DNA from 3 places in the Candidatus Clostridium eludens genome. Region 2 is predicted to be linked to each of the others. Evidence: riboswitches for the same ligand, from Rfam matches in the RefSeq annotation. Region 2 holds a riboswitch; each other region holds the start of a gene.
What was found. Region 2 has a riboswitch for S-adenosylmethionine ahead of ACJDU8_RS00240 (YdbC family protein). Riboswitches for the same ligand answer to the same signal wherever they lie in the genome.

Region 1 (5,390 bases), on a different contig from region 2:
AATATCAATGGAACTCCTGAACCAAAATCGGCTTCTGAAAGTGATTTTTCTGCAAGATAACCATCTTCAATATATTCTACTTCCACAGATACACCTTCTGATAGATTCCTAAATTCCTTACTTATTTTCTCTCTAAATTGCTCTGGCGGATTATCCGTAATGATTTGCTTTACAGGTATAAGTCCAACCTGATCTGATAGAAATTTTGTATAGGCAAGTGTATACGCACTGTCTCCTACAACAGAAAATCGAGAAGGCAAGCCGTACCAATACTCTGCAAAAAAGTGTGAAAAAGAATCTAAAAAATAATAATACAATTCTGCTTCTTCTGCAATGAACGCTTCTGATTTTTCAGCATCGATTCCTGCATATTCAACTAATTGTCTTATAAAAGCAGTAGTAGCTTCCTCACCAATAGGTATTACAGGAATATGCAAATAAGGCTGATTATATTTTTTTTCTAAATGTTTCGCAATATTCACTCCTACCCACGGTGATATTACAAGATTAAATTGTGCTTTAGGAATTTCCTTCCATTCCTTCGCTCCACCACTTTGTGGTCCAAAAAGTACATTTACTTCAAAACCTACGTTCTTTAAAATCCTTACAATCTCCAGATAGTCTCCACGCCAATTTGTATTAAAAAAAGGTGTCTCAAACCACAAATTAATTAATCCTTTTTTCTTTTCACCTTTATAATCTCCAACGAATTGGTCTATGATTGCTTCCACAACAATTTCATGACCTATAAGGTTTGAACCTTTGAAGCCAGCTGTATCTGCATACACTATAGGGTAACCTGCCTCACGGTATTTCTTTACAATTGCTCCAACATCATCTCCTATAAGTTCTCCAGTGCAACCTGTAGCTACCACAAATAATTCACCCTTGTAAATTGCTAAAACTGATTTTATTAAATCATCAAGTTTTTTTTCACCTCCAAATACTATATCATTCTCACCTACATTTACACTGGCAACATTACCTCCACCAGTACTGGTAGAACCTTGAAAACCATTTTCAAATCCCATAAAAAAATATTGTTTGTACATACATCCCGGACCACAATTCGCAATTGGAACACCATTCTTAATTGCTACTGCAGTATATGCACCACCCACTGCACAAGCATAATGGGGATGTACTATTGTACTACTTTTTTTATTTATCTTAGTCTCAGCCACTCTAATCCTCCTCATATATTCTTAAGAAATTTTTTTTACTACGTTTTCGCAGTTTTTTATTTTTTGATTACTTTATTAGAGCTAATAGTTAGAGGATCACCTGCTTACACAGTGTATCCTAAATTACTTAGTCCTGCCCGTCCATAACCAAAGTGTCAGTGCAACTTACTTACACAGTTTTTGCTATTTCATCAAACACTTCAAGTTTTACTCTTTCATCAAGCACTTCAGGATGCTTTGCAAGCAAAAATGGATCATTTTGGCTAAGCCACCATTCATTATATGGACTTTTAACGTGTCTAGAAAGAACCTCATTAAACTTCTTTCTTGCAAGAATATCTAATAGAACCTCACCTGTCCGAATTATTCCATCATAACCAACAGGAAAATGCTCATCACCCATGGCTAAAGATGGGATACCAAGTTTTGCCGCTTCAGGTGCAAGTCCTTGATGTCGAATTATTACAAAATCTGTCTTTACTCGTTTAAATAGGGCATTTAGTTGGAATGCCTGTGTTTTACTTACTGTAAAATTAGGAATATCTCCGTAAGTGCTTATAAGTTCATTCAGCGTATCCTGATTCTCATGTCCACCATCATAAACAGGATCGTGATGGAATACCACAGAACCATCAACACCTATCCCTAATTCACGCAAAACTGAAATAAGACTATGTGCATAAGATGAACCTGTCATAATAAATCCTTTAATTCCTTTAAACTTTTTGCGCAATTCTTCAATTTTGGGAAGTACTTTTTCATGTTCGTTCTTTATATACTCTTCGGTTTCTTTTTCTTTGCCAACAATTTTACCAATTGCCCTGAACCAGGCATCCGTACCTGCAATTCCATAAGGCTGAGGTGCATCAATCTGTGGAACACCAAAATGTTCCTCAAGTGCTGTAGCCATATAAGAACCAAGTGTGTGACAAAAAGTTGCAGTAGCCACAGCTTCCGATGCTTGGGCAAGTTCATCATAGCTTGCCATATCTATCATATAATTTACTCTCAGACCAAGAGGTTTTAACATTTCTGTAAAATAATCAGTTCCCCACAAAGCTACGATGTTAATTAAATCTTTTTGCTTTTCAGGTTTACGTTTTACTATTTGACGTAAAACTCCATGCTGTGAAATATCAAATCCAGTACTCCAGTGTTTTGATCGAAATCCTTCGCAATGTAAGGGAATAACTGTCACTCCAATTTCTTTTTCCATCTCTTCTGCAACACTCTCTATATCTTCACCTATAATAGCAGTAGCACACGCCATGGAAATAAAAATTGCCTTAGGATTAAAACGTTCCTTTGCATCTCGTATTGTTTGTTTTAGTTTATCCGAAGCACCAAAAACCATATCATTTTCCAAAAGATTTGTGCTGTAAATCTGTAAATTCTGTGGTGGTTTATTTCTTCTTCCAAGTCCCATGTTAAAGGCAAGATTAAACCAAGGGTTATCTGCCGAACATCCAATTGGAGCATGCTGAATAAGTACACAGTCTGTAATATTTCCTATTTGACATTCAACAATAGCATTAGCACACATCGTCTGTTGATTCAACGGTGAATTTAATTCACACAACCGACAAGCTTTCTGTTTTCCACAACCATCATGTTTTCTTTGACTTCTCAATTCATAGTTTGATTCCTTCCACAACTCAGTTGCCGAACCATCCCAAGCAGTTATAGTTCCTAATCTCGTCTCTCGGTTTTCTACTTCCGTCAAGTTAAGATTTATTGTTTTTTTTGACATTGTATCATCCTTTCTATTCTCTATACATATGAAATCCATTATCTTATATAAGCATTTATATTACATGGTTTATCACGTAAACTTCAGCCGAACCCACGTTATTTAATCTATAAGTCCATGCTCTAAAAATATTTCTTCAAGTCTTTCCTGACTCATAGGTTTTGGAATTACAAACAATTCATTTTCTTCTATGGATTTTGCAAGAGATCTATATTCAGCAGCCTGATTCTCATCAGAATCAAACTGTATTACTGTCTGTTTGTGAATTTCAGCTTTTTGGACCACATTATCCCTTGGAACAAAGTAAATTAGCTGAGTGCCTAATTCTTTTGCAAAAGTCTCCAATAATTTCTTTTCATTGTCTACATTTCTGCTGTTGCAAATAATTCCACCTAATCTTACTCCACCTTTTTTAGCATATTTTTTTATTCCTTTTGATATATTATTTGCTGCGTAAAGTGCCATCATTTCACCACTGGCTACAATATATATTTCTTTGGCTTTTCCTTCACGGATAGGCATAGCAAAGCCTCCACACACAACATCGCCTAATACATCATAAAAAACATAGTCTAAGTCATCAGTATATGCTCCTAACCTCTCCAGCATGTTTATAGATGTAATTATTCCTCTTCCTGCACATCCTACACCTGGTTCTGGGCCGCCAGATTCAACACATCTTATTCCTTTAAAGCCCGTCTTCATTATATAATCTAATTCTACATCCTCTCCTTCTTCCCTTAAAGTATCTAAAACTGTCTTTTGTGCAAGTCCCCCTAAAAGAAGTCTAGTAGAATCAGCTTTAGGATCACAACCAACTACCATAACATTTTTCCCTATTTCAGCTAATCCTGCTGTTAAATTTTGTGTAGTTGTAGATTTACCTATTCCACCTTTTCCATAAATTGCCACTTGTCTCATATATACGTTCCTCCTCAAATTGAAAATATGATTATTAAATTTATCTCTGGCTTCTTCAGGTGTTAAAAATTCACTGGTCACCACCAGCCTAGTTTCATTTATATCCTTTCTGCATAACTTAAATATAAAAAAAGACCAAGTAAACCGAGTAAAACTCAGTTAACTTAGTCTCCAGTGCGTCTGGTCAACTAAGGTATCGAAATTAATATTATACAATAAAAAACTTCTTACAGATGAAATGTAAGAAGTTTAAATCATTCTTAATATCTCATCTTCCAGGTTACCCCGCAGGAATTAGCACCATTGAATAAATAACATTCAGGTTGCCGGGCATCATAGGGCCAGTCCCTCCGCCTCTCTTGATAAGAAATCTTATATTGAATTTTAATTGAAATAATGTACTTTTACTTATTGATAGTACTATACAATTTTTTAGTTCTTTTGTCAATAGTTAATTTTTATAACTTCAATAAGTAATATGAAAATACCCCTAAAGTACAATTTTGGCTTCTTGTAATATTATTTTTATAGTATTATTATATTAATAAAATTAGGATGATGGCAGTAGGAGGAGTTTAGTTTGAGGAAAGATATAGAAGATGTCATAGAAAATATATCCAATGTTATAATTGGCAAAGAATTAGTGGTTCTGGATATGTTAAAGGCAATTTTAGCAGAAGGCCATGTGCTTATTGAAGATATTCCTGGTGTTGGGAAGACTATGCTGGCAAAGGCTTTAAGTAAAAGCTTGGACTTAAATTTTAATAGAATCCAATTTACACCAGATATATTGCCTTCTGATATACTTGGAGTTTCTATTTATAATCCAAAAAGCTGTGAATTTGACTTTAAAAAAGGACCAATCTTTTCAAATATGATTTTGGCAGATGAAATAAACCGAACTTCACCTAAAACTCAAAGTGCATTAATTGAAGTAATGGAGGAATGTCAGGTTACTGATGGAAATAATACCTATCCATTAGAGCTGCCCTTTATAGTAATAGCTACAGAAAACCCTCTAGAATATACCGGAACTTTTCCATTACCCGAAGCAGTACTGGATAGATTTATGATTAAATTATCTTTAGGATATCCTACAAAAGATGAAGAGATAAAAATGCTTTCTACTAGAAGTAAAAATCCACTAAACGGCATAAGCTCTGTTATAACACTTAGTAAATTAAAGCAGCACCAAAGCCAGGTTACAAATGTGCATGTAAGTAAAGGAATATATAAATTTATAGTTGATATAGTCCATAAGACAAGAAATTGCACCGAATTGTTTTTGGGAGCATCACCAAGGACTTCTATTGCATTGTTAAAAATATCTCAGGCAACTGCATACATATATGAAAGAAACTATGTAATTCCAGATGATGTGAAAGAAAATATAAAGAAAGTACTTTCCCATAGAGTAATATTATCAAAAGAAGAAAAATTTAAGGGTACAGATGTTTCTACCATTATAGATAATATAATAAAAGAAATATCCGTACCAAACATTAAATATTCATGATAAAATTTAAAAATTCATT
Region 2 (5,390 bases):
GTGCCATCACCCTAGCCACCAGCTGATTCGAGCTAAAAGGCTTAGTTACATAATCGTCAGCTCCAATATTAAAACCTTCCAATACAGTTTTTTCATCCACTTTAGCAGTCAACATAATTATTGGAATCCTAGATTTTTTCCTTAACATTTTGCATATATCTTCACCAGATATATCTGGCAACATTAAATCTAATACAATTAGTGCAGGACTAATCTTTTGTGTAGAAATTATGAAGTTAAATTATTCACATCATATAATTGCTTTTTTCCCTTCCTCCACATAATATAAAGTATCAATACACTTACCATACCTACCATAACATCTCCTACTAAAAAAGCAATATTAGATGATGTAAATATTGACATTATATATGGAATACCATCCCAAAGTGCATGGAGTATAACTACAGTTACATATGCTTCAATTACCCTTACATTTATTTTAGTACTTCCCCGGGAGCATTGACTTACAATGGTACCTCCTAATATTGCTGTCCATGTACCATGTCCTAATGGAGATAATATTCCTCTTAGCAAAGTAGTATATACAACTAAAGACAAACTGCCTCCACCTCGTAAAAAAGTTGTAAAAACATATCCCGAACTTTCTAAAGCTGCAAAACCCATGCCAGCTGCAGCACCCAGGATAATTCCATCTATCCTCAAACTATTGCATCTATGCTTTATTAAAATCAAAACACCAATAATTTTCGTAAATTCCTCAATGAGCCCAACTATGAATACAGATTTTAAATCAAGACTATTTATAAAAATGGGTTCTATTATTCCTGCTGAAAAAGTCCCTAAAAATCCTCCATAAAAAAAGCTTGCTAAAATGTCTATCATCCTTACCCTGCTAAAATAGCGTCTTTCGTAAAAAAATGCCACATAAGTCACTGGTATAAGAAAATTTCCAAGTATAACTATAGCAGGGAACATATTAGGATTATCAGTAAATATCAAAACTGCTAATCCAATAACATAGGTTACAAAACCCACTAAAAGCAATCTATACCAATTGTATTGTTTTTTCATGTTAGTATATCTCCTTTATTTTTATTCTGCAGTATACTTTCTTTTTTAATATAATAAAATTATTATCTACTTTAACAAGGAGAATATACTAAATGACTTTAAGCAACTTAGATATAATATTACCTTATACTTTCTTCATATCCATTAACAATAATCTCTAACTTTCCTGTTTTAGGATCCATTATTAAACCATGAACTTTTATGTCCCCAGGGATTAAAGGGTGGTTTTTTATGGATTCCACACTTTCCTTGATAGATTCCTCTACAGAGTTAAATCCATGCAACCATTCCTTTATATCAATACCCGCATTACATAAAGTTGTTATTACATCTGGAGAAATACCTCGTTCTACTGCCTTTTTCAAAATTTTATCTACATTTAAGTTACTCATGCCACAATCATAATGACCAATTACTAAAACTTCATCTGCATGAAATTCATATACAGCAACTACAATACTTCTTATTATACTGCCAAAGGGATGCATTATAGAAGCACCCGCATTCTTAATAAGTTTTACATCTCCATTTTTAAGATTCAGTGCCTTTGGAAGAAGTTCTGTTAGTCTAGTATCCATACATGATAAAATCACCAACTTCTTATCTGGTTCCTTTGATGTTTCATATTTATCATATTCTTTATTTTCCACAAAATATTTATTATAATCCAGTATTTCTTGCAATTTATTCATAACCCATTCCTCCCAAAAATTTTAAACTACTTTATTGTCTTCTATAATTTCATCTCATTTAATACATCTCTTAACTTTTTTAATTCTTCATTTGTTAAAGTAATGCCCTTACCCATTTTTGTATGTTCAGGTGACCAATCTCTAATATCAAATTTAGGAGCATTATTATTCCAGCTTATTAAGTTCAGTTCTTTTTTCCAGCCCTTTGGTGATTCTGAAATGCATCCTATAGTTTCCTTTATCTCATATTTTATATCTGCCATACTGCAAACCTCCTATATTTGTTAAAATATATTATAAATAATATTATACTAAATACAGACCACTTACAAACTTAAAATTATATTTTAAATACTAAATATGCTAAAGTTATGGATTTCATGGTAAAAAATACAACGCTATACTTGACATAAATATAAAATTGAAATATAGCAAATTTTCCTTTCACTTAATCCACTATAAAATACTTTGGGACAAACAATAAATGCTGTCTTATTTAAAAATCAAATACACTTTATACTCAAACTAATAAATTATATTATTTTATAAAAAAACACTACTTTTATTATCTTCCAGAATATCACAAAACCACTCTGTAGGAATTGACACCGATACATCTAAAAACTAATGCTGGTTGTCAGGCTTCATTGAGCTAGTCCCTCCACCTCTCTCGATAAGAGTATATAATATTAAATTTTCAAAAACCTAATATAATCAGAGGAAACACATATGATGTTTTATTAAACTTTAAAGTTCAAGTGCAATCTTATTTAACTCTTCCGACATTGAAGTTATTTCTTCTATACTTGCCGCAATTTCTTCTGTAGCAGCAGCTTGCTCCTGACTTGAAGATAATGAACTTTGACTTTTTTTACTTGATTCACTAACTTTTATTTTAATATTATCAGTCAATTTTTTGATTCTAGGTACTGTCCCTTTTGATTGATCAGATAGTCTCCTTATTTCCTTTGCAACCACCCCAAAGCCCTTACCGGCTTCTCCCGCTCTAGCTGCCTCAATAGCTGCATTCAATCCAAGCATTTTTGTTTCATCAGCAACTTTCTTTATAAAATGAGATATTTCATTAATTTCTTCTGACAGATTTATTACTTCTTTAATCTCATGATTAAGTTGTTGTTCATTTGTATGTATACTAGATGCCGATGCTGCCAATTCCTGAATAGCAGCAGATATGCCTGTGAGACTATTTTCTAAATTACTTGACATATTACGTAAATTAGAAGCAGCTTGCTTTGGAATAACTATACATAAAGTAGCAACAATTTCATAAGAGTTTTCTTCATCAAATAAAGGATATCCTGTTACCAACACAGGCACACCATAAACTGAACTATCCACTTCCTCTACTCTTGGTTGTTTTGAATTTATTACCTTTGCTGTAATAAAATCTTCTTTAAGTTGATCTCCTATTTTCAGAAGTGGCATTTTAAATTTCTTTGAAGATTGAATACTAACAATTTTATTAAGATCCGTTAAGATAAAACACGAACCTTCAGGGAACATTTCTGCTATAATTGGTGCAAAATCCATAAATGCTTTTGCTACAGGGTGAATTTTAGGAATTACAATAGAAAAAGCACCTACAGCAATCCCTTCACAATTAACCAGTGGCTCTGCAATTGTGCTAAGTCTTGTCCCGTAAAGAGAACGTGGAATATTTTCAAATATTGTTTTATTTTCTTTTATTGCTTTACCCACCACACTATTAATATCGATTTTTTCACCAATATGAAAAAGGTTCAAATCAAAATCTTTGGATGATTTTCTCCATGTAAATATATCTCCTTCTGTAATTAAATATAAAATACCTCCTGTAATTATATCTGATTGTAATTCACATAAATCTTTCAGATATTTCAACGCTTTTATTGACACCATAGAACCATCTCCTTTTTTAAACTACATTTAAATTTTCCCCGGTTAATAGCACGGTAATATTTTAGTATATTTACTAACATCCATCTCCTTTTTTAAATTAGCATTCTACTTTTTTGTAATGCTCGACAATATATGGTACTAAGCAAACATTCATGCCATTACTTATATATTTTACTATTGTAATTACCATATTTCAACCTTTTTTGACAATATAAACGCATAAAAAATTATGATTATATTTATTTTAGGAATATGATATTGAGTTTTTTCATTTTTGTTACAAAGATAACTCCATATTAATTTATCAAAACCCAAATTTAAATATTTAATTTTTATTTTAATAAATTTAATTTATATCAATAATAAAGTTAAAATAATTAATTTTATTATTGATTTATTCTTTCCTTCATATTATAATAAAAATATAGAAAAGGAGAGAACTATTATGAGCTATAGAGTGATAAGCAAATGTCCCATATGTAATTCAAAATTAAACGTAATTAAACTTAGATGTAATAAATGTGGTACTGTTATTGAAAATAACTTTGAATTTTCTAAATTTGAGTATTTAGAAGAAGAACATCTCAACTTTATGGAAGTTTTTTTAAAGTGCAGAGGTAATATTAAAGATGTGGAAAAAGAACTTGGTATATCCTATCCAACTGTAAGAGCTAAATTAGATGAAGTTGTCTCTGCCCTTGGCTATACCGTAGCAAAAAAACCTACATCAAGTAATAAGGAAATAATCGATATGCTGGAAAAAGGTGAAATATCTGCTGAGCAAGCCATAAACATGATAAAAGAACATTAAAATTTGAAAGGATGTATTTAAAATGAAAGAAGACATTAAAAGAATTTTGAAAATGGTTGAAGAGGAAAAAATTGATTCGGATAAAGCTACAGAACTTATTGAAGCCCTTAACAAGCCTGACAATGTAAAACAATTATCTACATCTAATAATCTGGATAAAATGCTTAAAGTCAGAGTGCTGTCAGCTACAAAGGATACCGTAAATGTAAATATCCCGGTTAAGTTTTTAAAGGCCCTAGGAAATGCCATTAATAATATCAAAATACCAGGAGTTTCAGATCAGGATGGAATAGATATAAAAATGATTATGGAAGCCATTGATTCAGGGCTTGAAGGAAAGATAGTAGACGTAAAAAGCGGAAATGGAGACATAGTTGAAGTTTCTATAGAATAAAATTCAGCTTAGTATTAAGATATTTTATGCTGCTTTACATGTTAAATGAAGGGAAGGATAAGGTTGAGGATTTATATAAGACTTAATAATGGGAAAAGTTTTAAAATACCAGCACCAATAGGACTTATAAAAGCAGCTCTGAGCTTAGGCAGCTTTGGAGTATCGGCTGCTAGAAGATTTATCCCTGAAAATCAAAGACAATATATTGATTGTATTAACTTCAGAGAACTTAAAACAAGCTTTGATGTATTAAAAAATTATAAAGGATTAAAAATAGTAGAAATAAAATCCAAGGATCAAACGGAGGTAACAATAATTATTTAAGATAATTTATAAAGATCTCCTTAGATTCTTTCTTCAATCCATTTATTTATATCCTGTATAATACCTTCTTTTTCATCTTTTTCACTTAATATTTCATGATAGCATTCAGGATATATTTTTATGGATTTATCTTTTGAACTTATATTGTCAAACAACCATCTAGACTCTTCTTTTTTAACTATTTTGTCCTTTTCTCCGTGAAGAATAAGACATGGATACTCATACTTCTTGACAT
Region 3 (5,390 bases), on a different contig from region 2:
TTATACCTCCCAGTATTATCGGAAAAGCTAAAGGCAGCTGGATTTTAAAAAACAACTGAGATTTACTTAAACCCATTCCTATGCCAGCTTCTACTATAGAAGGGTCTATAGAGTTAAAACCTGCCAGTACATTTCTTATGAGAATGTACTGGTTGTAAATAACTAAAACAAAAATAGCAGTTTTTTTACCCAATCCTATTAAAGGTACTAAAAGAGCAAATAAAGCCAAGCTGGGAATTGAATATATAGCTCCAAATATGGACAATACCAAGCTAGACAATAATTTAGAGCGAAGAATTAAAATTGATACAGGTATTGAAATTAATAGTGACAAGGCAATTGTTAAAGATACAATATAAAGATGTTCTGCCAATAGTTGTGCCATTTTATCATAATATTTAAATAAATAATCTAGCATAATTTCCACCTTTCTATCTCAACATATTTCCAGCTTATCTACTTTAGGATTTGCTTTTAATTGTTCTAAGGTTATTTTACCTATGGGGTTTTGGTTTTTATCTTCTACAATAATGTACTCTATATTATTTTCAAGGAAAAAGGCCAGTACATTATCTAAAGTTTCATCAGGGCTTATTCTATAAGAGGTATTTTTTATAGAGAAATCTATAGGCAGCATTACGGAGCTGGCCTTAAGTAATTTCAATCTCTGCAATATATTGTCAGAAGAAATTAGCTTAGATACATAATTATTAGCAGGTTTAAACAAAATGTTGTAGGCAGTATCAAATTGTTGAATCTTACCTTCATTCATAATGATAATTTTATCTCCCAATTTAAAAGCTTCATTTACATCATGAGTTACAAAAAGTATTGTTTTGTTAAGTTTTTTTTGTATTTTTATTAGCTCATCCTGCAGGGTTTGCCTTGTAATAGCATCGATGGCCCCAAATGGCTCATCCATTAGCATTACAGATGGATCTGCGGCCATGGCTCTGGCAATTCCTACTCTTTGCTGCTGACCTCCAGATAATTGTCCCGGATATCTTTTTCTGAAGTCCTTAGGAGAAAGACTTACTAAATTAAGTAAATAATCTATTCTATCATTTATCTTATTTTTATCCCATTTTAAAATTTGTGGAACTGTTGCAATGTTTGCTTCTACAGTCATATGAGGGAATAAACCTATCTGTTGAATAACATACCCAATCTTTCGCCTATAGTCCTCTACAGGAAGTTTTTTTATATTTTTGCCAAAGAATAATATATCTCCTGAGGTAGCTTCGTATATTCGATTAATCATTTTTAAAAATGTAGTTTTTCCTGAACCGGAAGTCCCTAAAATAGTTATAAAATTTCCCTCTTCAATACTTACACTTATATCGGTAATAGAATATTTAGAGGCTTTGGGAAATTTTTTGCTTACATTTAAAAATTCTATTGCAGTATTTGCCAAACTATATTCACCTCTTTTCATAGCATACATCATATTAAAATATAATGTATTATTTGCTAAACTCCTTATTAAAAAAGTCTTTTGCTACATCTGAGTATTCTTTCTTATCTATATCTACCTGAGCATTTAGCTTAATTAAAGTAGCATTATCTAATTTAGCAGTGACTTTATTTAAAATATCCTTTATTTCAGGATTTTTGCTTAAAATATCACCTCTAACCACTGGCGCTACATTATAAGGTGGCCATGCATGCTTGTCGTCTTCCAGTGATACAAATTCATCCTTACGTAGTTGTCCTTCTGTAGTATATGCAACTGCTACATCAGCTTTATCATTATGAAGTACATCGTATTTAATGCCATTATCATATATTTTTTTATCCTTAAAATTAAATGCACCATATATTTGTACTAACCTAGGCATACCATCAGCTCTTACGTCAAATTCTCCTTGGGATGCATACCTTAAGTTACTGGCATTTTTTTGTAGGTCAGAAATAGTATGAATGTTATATTTATCTGATGCTTTTTTAGTGATAACCAGTCCTTGCGAATCATTTCCAGAAGATGGGTTTAGCCAAATTAAGTTGAATTTTTCTTTATATTTTTTAGATACTTCGTCATAGACTTCTTTTGAATCAAATTTAGGCTGCTCTTTTAATATTGACTGCAAGCCTGTACCAGTATATTCAGGATAAAGATCTATATCTCCCTTAACTAGGGAAGGATGTACTACAGCATCACCTAAATTCAATTTTCTTTCTACTTTATATCCTGCCTTTTCTAAAGCATCTGCATATAATTCACCTAGAATAAGTGATTCTGTAAAGTTTTTAGAACCCACTTTTATAGTAGGCTTATTGGAGCCGGCAGTATTTGATTTATTGCCGCAGCCTGTAAAAGAAAGAGTAAATAACAGTGAAGCAGCTAATGAGAATAATACAGTCTTTTTAAATTTTTTATACATATTTAATTCCCCCTATAATTTATTTAAATTCTTTGGTATCTAATGATATTATGTTGTAATAGAGCTAGCAATATTTCTGATGTTATAGATAACAGTGCAACGGAAATTCCTCCAAGTAGCAGCATTTTAGAATCATTCAGACTTAAACCTGTAAATATAAAATCTCCAAGACCTCCGGCCCCAATGTATGATGCTAAAGCAGCACTGGCTATTACTTCTACAGCAGAAGTTCTGATGCCTGTAATTATTAAAGGCAGAGCTAGTGGTAGTTCAATTTTAAATAGTATTCTTTGGGGTCCCATGCCCATGCCTCTGGCACTTTCTAAGATGAATTTATCTACATTTTTAAATCCCAGATAGGTATTTATTAAAGTAGGCGGTATAGCAAGAATAGTTAGCGCCAATAGAGCGGGAGGAAAGCCAGTTCCAAGTATAGGCATAACTAGTACAAGTATGGCCAGACTCGGAATAATTCTTAAAAAATTAAATAAGTTCATTATGACTGTGGAAAATTTTTTATTTTTAGAACATATAATTCCCAGTGGTACAGATATGATAATGCTAGTTACAATGGCTATAGTACTTATTAATATGTGAATTCTAATAGCCTTATAATATTCTAAATGAGTACTTTGCAAATAATTAATAATAGCAGCTAACATAATAATTTTCACCTCCTCCTGTTAATAAATAAAATGGGAAAGACCAGGTTGATCTTTTTAAATTATTAAGTTGTGAAAAGATTAACTTAGCCTCTAGTTTTGTAGTTAACTAAGCAATTCTATTAAAAATAAAAAAATTTTCCGCTGAGAAACTGCAGAAAACTATTGTAATCTTTGGGCTTCTCATCTTCTGGGTTTTCACCCTCTGGAATTAGCACCGTTAAATAAAATTATATTCAGGTTGCTTAGACTTCATAGGGCCAGTCCCTCTGTCACTCTTGATAAGAATTTTCCATATTTAATTATATTTTATGAAAAAGTATATATTCTTATAATATGTTTGTCAATACCTAATTTTTATATAATTTCTAAATATAGTACACAAAGTAATTGAGAATGGAAATGTAGTTATATGAAAATAATAATGATATAATGTTCATTGATAAATAATGAAAGGAAGAGATTAAGGTGGAACGATACGTTATTGTGTGTGCTATAGGTGGAGAAGCATTAAAATTTCATGAGAAATTAACTAATGATGTCTGTTATAAATTCAATAAAAAACGTACTAAATTACCGGCCCATTTTACAATAAAAGCACCTTTTGAAACTGATAAAATTGAGGATATAACAAATATCTTAAATAAATTTTCTAAGAGTAATTATAAGCCACCAATAAAAATTGAAGGTTATGGAACATTTAGAGAAGATGTAGTTTATATGGATATAAAAATGTCATCACAAGCTAAAAAAGTCCACGACGATTTTATAGATGAATTAGAAAAGGTACCGTGGATAAAATTCAAACATAATGAAGGAAAAAATAAAGTTTTTCATTGTACCGTAGTATCTAAGAGAATAAAGGATAGATTCAAAGAAATATGGGATTATGTTAATAAATATACCTGTAATTTTAATGAGTATTTTGATAATATATCTCTTTATCAGTGGAAAAATAATACATGGGAATTAGTAAAAAAGTATAAACTTAATGATAGCCATGAAATTCTATAAGCTAGGCTATCATTAAAATTTATCCTTAATTTTAAAATATGTTTGTACAGTTATTTAGTAGAGTTTTTAGAGATTTTGGAAGGATGGTAAGTAGCTGCTTTTTTATTTAAAATCATAGAGGCTAAAATACTCGCTGACATTATTGCAAATATAATTAATAAGGATGCTATTATTGAAATATTTATGTGGAAAAAAGTAATTGAAAGTTTAATGCCTGTAAATATAAGTATACATGCAACTCCATATTTAACATAAGCAAAGCTTTTATGAAGTTTTTCAAGTACAAAATACATGTTTCTAAGCCCTAATATAGCAAATATATTTGAAGTATATACTATAAACGGATCTGTAGTTATAGAAAATATAGCAGGTATTGAGTCTATTGCAAAAATTATATCTGAAGCTTCTATTAATATTAATATAGCGAATAATGGAGTTGCATAAAGTATGCTATTTTTCTTAACAAAAAATTTTTCGCCTTGTAATTCTTTGGATACCGGAATTATTTTATTAAGTAATTTAATTATTTTACTGTCATGAAAGTTATTCGATTTATTATGGTTAAAAAACATTTTAATACCACTTACTATAAGTACCAGTCCAAATATATATAACATCCAGTGAAATTTATTGACAATGGTTACTCCTAATAGTATAAATATAAGCCTTAATACCACTGCTCCGAAGATTCCGTAGGTTAATACTCTTTTTTGATATTCTGGTTTTATTGAAAAACTTTCAAATATGAGTAAGAATAAAAAGATATTATCAAGGCTGAGACTTTGTTCAATTACATACCCGCCTAGAAAAGATAGGGCTTTTTCCGGTCCCATGAAAATATAAATTCCAATGTTAAATATTAAAGCTAGTCCTACCCAAAAGCATAAGCGTAATAAAGATTTTTTTGTAGACATAAAATTTTACCTCCCATTTTTTAATTGAGTATCTGAAAATCAAATAACAAGCAAACTTATAATAAAAAAAATAAGACCTTTAACGTAATTCACAATAAGTAAAATTATGAATTATGTTAAAAGTCTTATTACCCTGTTAGGGTTTACAAAACCAGATTTAGAAAATATAAATCGAAATGTTGACTTTGTAATTTCAATTACTCCCTTTTAACAGCAATTATTAAGTTTAACTTTATATTTATATATTAATATATATTTTATATATTTTCAACATAATAATATTAAATTTTTATAATTTATAGTAAAACTATAGGAGTTCCTTTAACTTTTTAAAAACTTATAATGTCAATTTGTAAAAGGAAATCCTATAGTTAATGTAAAGATTTTAAATCATATAATTATTATTTAGTCTAAGGGTT

Region 1: it holds a riboswitch for S-adenosylmethionine, as region 2 does, so the genes downstream of both, nifH (nitrogenase iron protein) here and ACJDU8_RS00240 (YdbC family protein) in region 2, are expected to answer to the same signal.
Region 3: it holds a riboswitch for S-adenosylmethionine, as region 2 does, so the genes downstream of both, ACJDU8_RS05220 (ABC transporter permease) here and ACJDU8_RS00240 (YdbC family protein) in region 2, are expected to answer to the same signal.

The regions. Positions count from the first base shown of each region.
Region 1 covers NZ_JBJHZX010000021.1:50,553-55,942, reverse strand. Annotated here, with positions in the region: gene ACJDU8_RS14475 (nitrogenase component 1) at 1-1,184, opposite strand, end outside; gene ACJDU8_RS14470 (nitrogenase component 1) at 1,354-2,934, opposite strand; gene nifH (nitrogenase iron protein) at 3,037-3,855, opposite strand; SAM riboswitch class I at 4,121-4,224, opposite strand; gene ACJDU8_RS14460 (AAA family ATPase) at 4,436-5,371, shown strand.
Region 2 covers NZ_JBJHZX010000001.1:58,992-64,381, forward strand. Annotated here, with positions in the region: gene ACJDU8_RS00225 (winged helix-turn-helix domain-containing protein) at 1-232, opposite strand, end outside; gene ACJDU8_RS00230 (PrsW family intramembrane metalloprotease) at 229-1,035, opposite strand; gene ACJDU8_RS00235 (beta-class carbonic anhydrase) at 1,155-1,727, opposite strand; gene ACJDU8_RS00240 (YdbC family protein) at 1,769-1,990, opposite strand; SAM riboswitch class I at 2,290-2,407, opposite strand; gene ACJDU8_RS00245 (methyl-accepting chemotaxis protein) at 2,475-3,626, opposite strand; gene ACJDU8_RS00250 (DUF2089 domain-containing protein) at 4,072-4,437, shown strand; gene ACJDU8_RS00255 (SHOCT-like domain-containing protein) at 4,460-4,831, shown strand; gene ACJDU8_RS00260 (hypothetical protein) at 4,895-5,155, shown strand; gene ACJDU8_RS00265 (alpha/beta hydrolase) at 5,176-5,390, opposite strand, start outside.
Region 3 covers NZ_JBJHZX010000005.1:172,718-178,107, reverse strand. Annotated here, with positions in the region: gene ACJDU8_RS05235 (ABC transporter permease) at 1-418, opposite strand, end outside; gene ACJDU8_RS05230 (ABC transporter ATP-binding protein) at 437-1,414, opposite strand; gene ACJDU8_RS05225 (glycine betaine ABC transporter substrate-binding protein) at 1,464-2,381, opposite strand; gene ACJDU8_RS05220 (ABC transporter permease) at 2,405-3,043, opposite strand; SAM riboswitch class I at 3,224-3,331, opposite strand; gene ACJDU8_RS05215 (2'-5' RNA ligase family protein) at 3,512-4,057, shown strand; gene ACJDU8_RS05210 (TerC/Alx family metal homeostasis membrane protein) at 4,108-4,971, opposite strand; gene rd (rubredoxin) at 5,377-5,390, opposite strand, start outside.